2 linked regions of the Variovorax sp. PBL-E5 genome follow. The protein of the gene in region 2 interacts with the protein of the main gene of each other region in a pairwise test. Links are inferred from orthologs where the notes say so. Each region holds a gene or a part of one and is shown on either strand. Other genes may lie near its edges.

What was found. The genes of interacting proteins can lie anywhere in the genome.
Region 1: the proteins of WDLP6_RS03030 (region 2) and WDLP6_RS25650 interact in binary tests that used the Escherichia coli proteins (3 or more experiments, as listed by UniProt). The link is inferred for Variovorax sp. PBL-E5 from one-to-one orthologs.

What each region holds. Positions count from the first base shown.
Region 1 is NZ_LR594671.1:5,264,570-5,269,214, reverse strand. The notes cover bases 734-3,733. They hold WDLP6_RS25650 (PTS sugar transporter subunit IIA), read left to right. Parts: upstream 734-1,999; coding sequence 2,000-2,467; downstream 2,468-3,733. Other genes in these bases: fur (ferric iron uptake transcriptional regulator), read right to left, coding at 3,452-3,733; hprK (HPr(Ser) kinase/phosphatase), read left to right, coding at 2,496-3,455; hpf (ribosome hibernation-promoting factor, HPF/YfiA family), read left to right, coding at 1,576-1,905; WDLP6_RS25660 (ATP-dependent helicase), read left to right, coding at 734-1,352. Outside these bases: more of WDLP6_RS25660, read left to right, coding at 1-733; more of fur, read right to left, coding at 3,734-3,871; WDLP6_RS25635 (outer membrane protein assembly factor BamE), read left to right, coding at 3,957-4,511; dapB (4-hydroxy-tetrahydrodipicolinate reductase), read left to right, coding at 4,608-4,645. UniProt on the Escherichia coli protein: Seems to have a role in regulating nitrogen assimilation.
Region 2 is NZ_LR594671.1:610,224-615,175, forward strand. What follows is about bases 1,607-4,913. They hold WDLP6_RS03030 (DUF4118 domain-containing protein), read left to right. Parts: upstream 1,607-1,962; coding sequence 1,963-4,713; downstream 4,714-4,913. Other genes in these bases: kdpC (potassium-transporting ATPase subunit KdpC), read left to right, coding at 1,607-1,876; kdpE (two-component system response regulator KdpE), read left to right, coding at 4,725-4,913. Outside these bases: potassium-transporting ATPase subunit KdpB, read left to right, coding at 1-1,289; more of kdpC, read left to right, coding at 1,301-1,606; more of kdpE, read left to right, coding at 4,914-4,952. UniProt on the Escherichia coli protein: Member of the two-component regulatory system KdpD/KdpE involved in the regulation of the kdp operon. KdpD may function as a membrane-associated protein kinase that phosphorylates KdpE in response to environmental signals.

The DNA.
Region 1 (4,645 bases), 4.7 Mb from region 2 along the record:
TGCTGGTCGACGAGTACCAGGACACGAACCTGTTGCAGGCCAGCATCCTGCGCGCCCTCAAGCCGGAGGGCCGCGGCGTCACCGTGGTCGGCGACGATGCGCAGTCGATCTATTCGTTCCGCGGCGCCACCGTGCGCAACATCCTCGACTTTCCGCAACAGTTCGGGCAGCCCGCGCGCATCGTCACGCTGGAGCGCAACTACCGCTCGACGCAGCCGATCCTCGATGTGTCCAACGCGATGATCGCCGCAGCCGCCGAGCGCCATGCCAAGACGCTGTGGACCGACAAGCCCTCGGCCGGCCGGCCGCAGCTGGTGCTGGTGGCCGACGAGGCGCAGCAGGCGCGCTTCGTGGCCGATCGCGTGCTCGCGCACCGCGAGGGCGGCCTGGCGCTCAAGTCGCAGGCGGTGCTGTTCCGCACCTCGGCGCACAGCGCGGCGCTCGAGCTCGAGCTGGTGCGGCGCAACATCCCCTTCGTCAAGTACGGCGGGCTCAAGTTCCTCGAAGCCGCGCACGTCAAGGACTTGCTCGCGGTGCTGCGCTTCGCGCAGAACCCGCGCGGACGCATGGCGGGTTTTCGCGTGACGCAGCTGATCCCGGGCATCGGCCCGGTCACGTCGACGCGGCTGCTCGATGCGATGGCCGAAGCCGCCGATCCGGCCGAAGCCGTGCGGGCCTTCGTGCCGCCCTCGGCCGCGCAGGCGGAGTGGGCGCGCTTCGCCGCCATCTATGCGGCCCTGCGCGCGCCCACGCTCGCATGGCCGGCCGACATGGACCTGGCCTTGCAGTGGTACCTGCCGCACCTGGAGCGCCTGCACGACGACGCGGTACTGCGGCGCGGCGATGTCGAGCAGCTCGCGCGGCTGGCCTCGGGTTATGCCTCGCGCGAGCGCTTCCTGACCGAGCTCACGCTGGACCCGCCCGAGGCGACGAGCGACCGGCCGGGGCCGCCGCTGCTCGACGAGGACTACCTGATCCTCTCGACCATCCATTCGGCCAAGGGGCAGGAATGGACCTCGGTGCACGTGCTCAACGTGGTCGACGGCTGCATCCCCGCCGATGTCGCGCAGGGCGCGCAGGAGCTCGAAGAAGAGCGGCGCCTGCTCTATGTCGCGATGACCCGGGCGCGCGACCACCTGCACCTGCTGGTGCCGCAGCGCTTCTACGTCACGCAGCAGGCGGCACGCGGCGACCGCCATCTCTATGCCGGCCGCACGCGCTTCATTTCCGCCGCCGATGCCGAGGGCTTCGACCAGCGGACCTGGCCGCCACCGCCCGAGCGCGCACCGCATGTGCCGGCACCGGCTGCGGCCATCGACCTGCTCGGCCGCATGCGCGCGGCCTGGCGCTGAGGCGGGGCGTCACTCTCATTTCGATAGCAACGAATGCCTGTCCAGCATGCATCTGGCGGCATCGAAAAAAGGGGATTGCAATTCGATGACAGCATGGGCATAGTGAACCGACCTTCCCCTCTTCCTTCTCCTTCCCCCGCTCTCTCCATCCCCCGTTTCGCCGGCCAGGCCCCCTTCCAGGGGCGTGGTCATTTCCCCAACCGTCAATTCCAGGAGGTCATTCATGAATTTGACGATCAGCGGTCATCACCTCGACGTCACCCCCGCTCTGCGCAATTACGTTACAGGCAAGCTGGACCGGATCACCCGCCATTTCGACCAGGTGGTCGATGTGAAGGTGATCCTCACGGTGGAAAAGCAAAAGGAAAAGGAACGCCGGCAACGAGCCGAGTGCAACATCCACGTCAAGGGCAATGACATGTTCGCGGAGTCGAGCCACGCTGATCTCTATGCCGCGGTCGATGAGCTGGTCGACAAGCTCGACCGGCAGGTCGTGCGGCACAAGGACCGCCTGCAGGACCATCATCACGAAGCACCCAAACGTGTGATGTAGTCCCCTTCTCCGGGCAAATACTCTTGCGGGCCGCTTCAAGCGGCCCTTTGCTTTTTTTGGGGCAGGTGCATAATCGCCCCCGCCCCGCCCCAACATGAACCGACTCGCGTCCATCCTGCCGCCCGCTCAAGTGCTCGTGAGCGTCGACGCCACCAGCAAGAAACGTGCTTTCGAAGAAGCCGGCTTGCTGTTCGAGAATCTCCACGGCCTGGGCCGCGCCCTCATCACCGACAGCCTTTTTGCCCGCGAGCGCCTGGGCTCCACCGGCCTCGGCCATGGCGTGGCCATTCCGCACGGCCGCATCAAGGGGCTCAAGTCGCCGATGGCCGCGGTGTTCCAGCTCGCCAACCCGATCGGCTTCGACGCCCCGGACGAGCAGCCCGTGGTGCTGCTGATCTTCCTGCTGGTGCCCGAGGCGGCCACCCAGAAACACCTTGAAATCCTTTCCGAGATTGCCGAACTCCTGAGCGACGCCAATCTGCGCGAGCAGATCAAGTCCAGCTCGGACGCCGCGAAGCTGCACGCACTGATCGCAGGATGGCAATCCGCCCAGGTCGCGTGAAGCGCGGCCCACCGGGACGGTCCGGCGCATGAAGCCCACCGTCATCAGCGCCGATGCGATGTTCGAGGAATTCCGCGGCTCGCTGCGGTGGGAATGGCTCGCGGGACTGGGCGCCTCGGAGCGTCATTTCGATGCCGAGGTCATCAGCCGCGCCCAGTCGGCCGCCGACCTGGTGGGCTACCTCAACTACATCCATCCGTACCGCGTGCAGATCCTCGGCGCGCGCGAGGTCGCCTACCTGACGCGCGGCACGGCCGCCGACTGCGAACGGCGCATCGCGCGCATCGTCACGCTCGAGCCGCCGATGCTGGTGCTGGCCGACGGGCAGCCCGCGCCGGACCAGCTGCTGTCGATCTGCGAGCGCGCCCAGCTGCCGCTGTTCGCCACGCGCGAATCCTCGGCCTTCGTGATCGATCTGCTGCGCGCCTATCTGTCCAAGCATTTTGCCGAGCGCACCTCGATGCACGGCGTGTTCATGGACATCCTGGGCCTGGGCGTGATGATCACCGGCGAGTCGGGCCTCGGCAAGAGCGAGCTCGGGCTGGAGCTGATCTCGCGCGGCAACGGCCTCGTGGCCGACGACGCGGTCGATCTCTACCGCATCAACCAGAACACGCTCGAAGGCCGCTGCCCCGAACTCCTGCAGAACCTGCTCGAGGTGCGCGGCATCGGCCTGCTCGACATCCGCGCGATCTTCGGCGAGACCGCGGTGCGCCGGAAGATGCGGCTCAAGCTCATCGTGCACCTGGTGCGGCGCGACAGCTTCGAGCGCGACTACGAGCGCATGCCCTCGGCGCCGCTCACGCAGGACGTGCTGGGCATCCCGGTGCGCAAGGTGATCATCCAGGTGGTCGCCGGCCGCAACATCGCCGTGCTGGTCGAGGCGGCGGTGCGCAACTCCATCCTGCAGCTGCGCGGCATCGACACCTATGCAGACTTCGTGGCGCGCCACCACAAGGCGATGGAAAGCGCCAGGGATCTCGATTAGCGTTTGTTTACACAATCGGCGCAGAGGCCGTAGAGCGACATCGCGTGGTCCTGCAGGATCCAGCCCTTGTCCTTTGCCACCGATTGCTGCCGGTTTTCGATCTCGGGGTCGTAGAACTCCTCGACCTTGCCGCACGAAGTGCAGATCAGGTGGTCGTGGTGCTTGCCCTCGTTGAGTTCGTACACCGCCTTGCCGCTCTCGAAATGGCTGCGCTCCAGGATGCCGGCCTGCTCGAACTGCGTCAGCACGCGGTAGACGGTGGCGAGGCCGACGTCGGAGTGCTCGTTGAGCAGCACGCGAAACACATCCTCGGCCGTCATGTGGCGCTGGCCGCCGTTCTGGAAGATCTCGAGAATCTTGAGGCGCGGCAGGGTGGCCTTCAGGCCCGTGTTCTTGAGTTCGTCGATGTTGGCCATGGTGGTTCCTCTCCTGCGGTGCGCGGGGCGCTCGCCAGGGGCCAACCGCTACAATGAGCCGATCATATCGCCTACCCTTCTTGCCATGCCTGCCATTCCCCAACGCCGCCTCTGGCTGCTGATCGGCGCCGTCGCGGCGAGCCTGAGTCTTGGCGCCTGCAGCAGCTTCACCGACCGCACCCGCAGCGCGCTGACCACCATCACGCCCTACAAGGTCGAAGTGGTGCAGGGCAATTTCGTCTCGAAGGAGCAGGTCGAGGCGCTCAGGCCCGGCATGTCCCGCCAGCAGGTGCGCGAGATCCTCGGCACCTCGCTGCTGAACGACATCTTCCATTCCAACCGCTGGGACTACGTGTTCACGATCCGGCGCCAGGGCGTGGAGCCGCAGGAGCGCCGGCTGACGCTGTTCTTCAAGGACGAGGCGCTCGACCATTTCTCGGGCGACCCGATGCCGAGCGAGCAGGAGTTCGTCGCCACGCTCGACGTGCGCAAGCACGGCGGCAAGGTGCCGGACCTGGAAGCGAAGCCGGACGAGCTCAAGAAATACGAGCCGTCCAAGGAGAAGCAGGCCGCCGAGGCATCGCCCGCGTCCCTGCCGCCGCTGCCGCCGAGCTATCCCCCGCTCGAAACGGCGCGCTGAGCGCGCGCCGGGCCGCGCCGGCCGGTCCGCATCCGTATTCCGCATCCCCGAGGGCTGAAACGCGTGACTGACTCTTCTTCATCCAATCCCCCGCCGCTGCGGCGCGTGGCGATCGCGGGCGCTTCCGGCCGCAT
Region 2 (4,952 bases):
TGTGCCTGATCCCGACCACCATCGGCGGCCTGCTGTCGGCCATCGGCGTGGCCGGCATGAGCCGCATGATGCAGGCCAACGTGATCGCCACCTCCGGCCGCGCGGTCGAGGCCGCAGGCGACGTCGACGTGCTGCTGCTCGACAAGACCGGCACCATCACGCACGGCAATCGCCAGGCCAGCGCGATGCTGCCGGCGCCCGGCGTCACGGCCGAGCGCCTGGCGCGCGCCGCGCTGCTGGCCTCGCTGCCCGACGAGACACCCGAAGGCCGCAGCATCGTCGAGCTCGCACGCCGCGGCGGCACCGACGACGCGCCGGTTGAGGGCGTGCGCTTCGTGCCCTTCACCGCGCAGACGCGCATGAGCGGCGTCGACCTGCCGCCGGCCGCGAACAGCCTCGATGCCGAATTCGTCACCCTGCGCAAGGGCGCTGTCGACGCGCTGCGCCGCCACGTCGAGGCGCTCGGCGGCGCGATGGCGACCGAGGTGATGCGCGCGGCCGATGCGGTGGCGCGCCGCGGCAGCACGCCGCTGGCGGTGGCCGAGGGCAGCCGCGTGCTCGGCATCGTCGAGCTCAAGGACATCGTCAAGACCGACATCAAGGAACGCTTCGCCGAGCTGCGCCGCATGGGCATCAAGACGGTGATGATCACCGGCGACAACAAGCTCACCGCTGCGGCCATCGCGGCCGAGGCCGGCGTCGACGATTTCCTCGCCGAGGCGACGCCCGAGGACAAGCTGGCGCTGATCCGCCAGTACCAGGCCGAAGGGCGGCTGGTCGCGATGACCGGCGACGGCACCAACGACGCGCCCGCGCTCGCGCAGGCCGATGTCGCGGTGGCGATGGGCAGCGGCACGCAGGCCGCGAAGGAGGCCGGCAACATGGTCGACCTGGACTCCAATCCGACCAAGCTGCTCGAAGTGGTCGAGACCGGCAAGGCGCTCCTGATGACGCGCGGCTCGCTCACCACCTTCTCGATCGCCAACGATGTCGCCAAGTACTTCGCGATCATCCCGGCGATCTTCGTCTCGACCTACCCGCAGCTCGGCGCGCTCAACGTGATGCGGCTCGCGAGCCCGTCGTCGGCGATCCTGTCGGCGGTGATCTTCAACGCGCTGGTGATCGTGTTCCTGATCCCGCTGGCGTTGAAGGGCGTGCGCTACCGGCCGGTCGGCGCGGCGGTGCTGCTGCGGCGCAATCTGGCGATCTACGGCCTTGGCGGCCTGGTTGTCCCTTTCATCGGCATCAAGCTCATCGACTGGCTGCTGGTGGCGGTCGGTCTCGTCTGAGGATCTTCATCATGACAAGCATCTTTCGTCCCGCGCTCGTGCTCTTCGCGCTGCTGAGCGCACTCACCGGGCTGGTCTATCCGCTGGTCGTCACCGGTGCCGCGCAGGCGGTCTTTCCGTCGCAGGCCGCGGGCAGCCTCGTCGTGCGCGACGGCCACGCGATCGGCTCGACGCTGATCGGCCAGAACTTCAGCGACCCCGGGCATTTCTGGGGCCGTCCATCGGCCACCGCGCCGATGCCCTACAACGCGGCCGCGTCGGGCGGCTCCAACCTGGGGCCGTCGAACCCCGCGCTGGTCGACGCGGTCAAGGGCCGCATCGAGGCCTTGCGCGCCGCCGATCCGGGCAACACCGCGCCGGTGCCGGCGGACCTCGTCACGGCCTCGGCCAGCGGGCTCGATCCGCACATCAGCCCGGCCGCCGCGCGCTACCAGGCGGCGCGCGTGGCGCGGCTGCGCAAGCTGCCGCCCGATCGCGTCGAGCAGCTGATCGACGACCACACCGAGGGTGCATTCCTCGGCCTGCTCGGCGAGCGGCGCGTGAACGTGCTCGCGCTCAACCTGGCGCTCGACCAGGCAGCCAGATGAAACACCCCAGGCTTGCCCGCTTGACGCCCGACGAGCGCCGCCATGGCCGGCGCAAGGACCCGGCAGTGCGCTAACCTGTCCTGTCCATGCAAGACGCCGTTCGCCCCGATCCCGACGCGCTGCTGGCGCAGCTGCGCGCCGAGGACGAGCGCACGCGGCGCGGCAAGCTGCGCATCTACTTCGGCGCCAGCGCCGGCGTCGGCAAGACCTGGGCCATGCTGAGCGCGGCGCAGCGCGAGCGCGCGGCGGGCCGCGACTTGGCTGTCGGCGTGGTCGAGACGCATGGCCGCAGCGAGACCGCGGCGCTGCTGGCCGGGCTCGGCACGCTGCCCCTTCGCGAGATCGCGTACCGCGGCCGCACGCTGGCCGAGTTCGACCTCGATGCCGCGCTCGCGCGCCATCCCGCGGTGCTGCTGGTCGACGAGCTCGCGCACACCAACGCGCCCGGCTCGCGCCATGCGAAGCGCTGGCAGGACGTGCAGGAGCTGCTGGCCGCGGGCATCGATGTCTGGTCGGCCATCAATGTGCAGCATCTGGAAAGCCTCAACGGCACGGTCGGCGCGATCACCGGCGTGCGCGTGCACGAGACCGTGCCCGACAGCGTGCTCGACGAGGCCGACGAGGTGGTGCTGGTCGATGTCACGCCCGACGAACTCACTGCGCGGCTGGCGGCCGGCAAGGTCTACCTGCCGCAGCAGGCCGAGCGCGCGGCGCAGAACTTCTTCCGCAAGGGCAACCTGATCGCGCTGCGCGAGATCGCGCTGCGCCGCACCGCCGAGCACGTGGAGGACGACGTGCGCGGCTGGCGCGTCGAGCAGTCCGGCGCGCGCGGCGATGCCGGGCCGCCGGCCTGGAACACCTCGGGCGCGATCCTCGCGTGCGTCGGCCCGCACGAGGGCGCCGGCCAGACGGTGCGCACTGCGGCGCGCCTGGCCGGCCAGCTCAACGTGCGCTGGCATGCGGCCTACGTCGAGACGCCGCGCCTGCAGCGGCTCGACGCGGCGCAGCGCGACCGCATCCTCGCGCTGCTCAAGCTGGCCGAGGAGCTGGGCGCGGCGACGGCGGTGCTGACCGGCATCGATGTCGCGGCGGAGCTGGCCCGCCAGGCGCAGCGGCTCAACTGCGCGACACTGGTCGTGGGCCGCGCCGAGCCGGCGGGCGGATGGCGGCGCTGGTGGCCTTCCAAAGGGCTGGCGGGCGAACTCGCGCGCCATGCGCCGGGCATCGACATCGTCGAGGTCGCGCGCGCCGACAGCGCGCGGCGGCTCGCGCATGCACAGGCCGGCCGGCGCAGTGGCGAGCTCGACGATGTCGAGGATGCCGACCGACCCCGGGCGCGCTGGCCCGGCTATGCGTGGACCGCGGCGATCAGCGTGGCGATCACGCTGCTGGCGACGCCGTTGTCGCACGTGCTGGAGCTGACCAACATCGTGATGCTGTTCCTGCTCGGCGTGGTCGGCGTGGCGCTGCGTTTCGGGCGCGGGCCGGCGGCCTTCGCGGCGCTGCTCAACGTCGCGGCCTTCGACTATTTCTTCGTGCCGCCGCGGCTGTCCTTCAGCGTCAGTGACGTGCAGTACCTGCTGACCTTCGTCGTCATGCTCGGCGTCGGCCTCCTGGTCGGCCAGCTCACCGCGGGGCTGCGCTTCGCGGCCGGCGTGTCGGCCAGCCGCGAGCGGCGCGCGCAATCGCTGTTCGAGCTCACGCGCGAACTGTCGGCCGCGCTCCAGAGCACGCAGGTGATCGCGCTCGGCGCGGCGGCGGTCCAAAGCCATTTCGGCGGCCAGGCGCTGGTGCTGGTGCCGGATGCCGGCGACCGGCTCGTGATGCCCGGCGAGCCGCCCGCGGGTTTCGATGCCTCGGTGGCCGATTGGGCCTTTCGCCAGGGGCAGCCGGCCGGCCTCGCGACTGCGACGCTGGCGGCGCAGCCCTGGCACTACGTGCCGCTCAAGGCGCCGATGCGGGTGCGCGGCGTGCTCGCGCTCGAGCCCGCACGGCCGCGCTGGCTGCTGATTCCCGAGCAGGTGCAGCAGCTCGACACGCTGGCGCGGCAGATCGCGATCGCGCTGGAGCGCGTGCACTATGTCGAGGTGGCGCAGCAGGCCCTGGTCGAGATGGAATCGGAGCGGCTGCGCAACGCGCTGCTGGGCGCGATCTCACACGACGTGCGCACGCCGTTGACCGCGCTCATCGCGCTGGCCGAATCGCTGCAGGCGCCGTCCGATGCCGCGGCCGATCCGCGCGCGGTGGCGCGCGCCATCGTCGCGCAGGCGCACCAGCTGCACGCGCTGGTCAACAACCTGCTGGACATGGCGCGGCTCGAAAGCGGCATCGCCGGCGGCGCGGTCAACCTGCGCCGCGAATGGCAGTCGGTGGAGGAGGTGGTCGGCGCCGCCATCCGCGCGGCACGGCCCGCGCTCGGCGACATGCCGGTGCGGACCGATCTGCCCGCCGAGCTGCCGCTGGTCGAGTTCGACGCCGTGCTGATCGAGCGCGTGCTGGTCAACCTGCTGGAGAACGCGGCCAAGTACGGCCGGCCGCCCGTCGTGGTCGGCGCGCGCGTCACGCCGAAGACGCTGGTGCTCACGGTGCGCGACCACGGGCCGGGCCTGCCGCCGTCGATGCAGGGCCAGGAACAGTTGCTGTTCGAGAAATTCACCCGCGGCCAGGCGGAGTCGGCCACGCCGGGCGTCGGCCTGGGCCTCGCCATCTGCAAGGCGGTGGTCGGCGCGCACGGCGGCGACATCGCGGCCACGAACGCCGTCGATGGCGGTGCAGAATTCGCGGTCACGCTGCCGCGCCGCGAGCCGCCCGAACCGGTGGCCGACAGCGGCGACTGATCGCCACGTCCATGCCCGCTCCCACCGCCATCGTCATCGAGGACGAACCGCAGATCCGCCGCTTCGTGCGCGGCGCGCTCGAGGCCGAGGGCTGGCTGGTGCATGAGGCCGGCACCTTGCGCGAAGGCCTGGCGGCGGCCGGCACGCGGCAGCCCGACCTGCTGGTGCTCGACCTCGGTCTGCCGGATGGCGACGGCGTCGCATTGATCCGCGACGTGCGCGGCTGGTCGGGCGTGCCG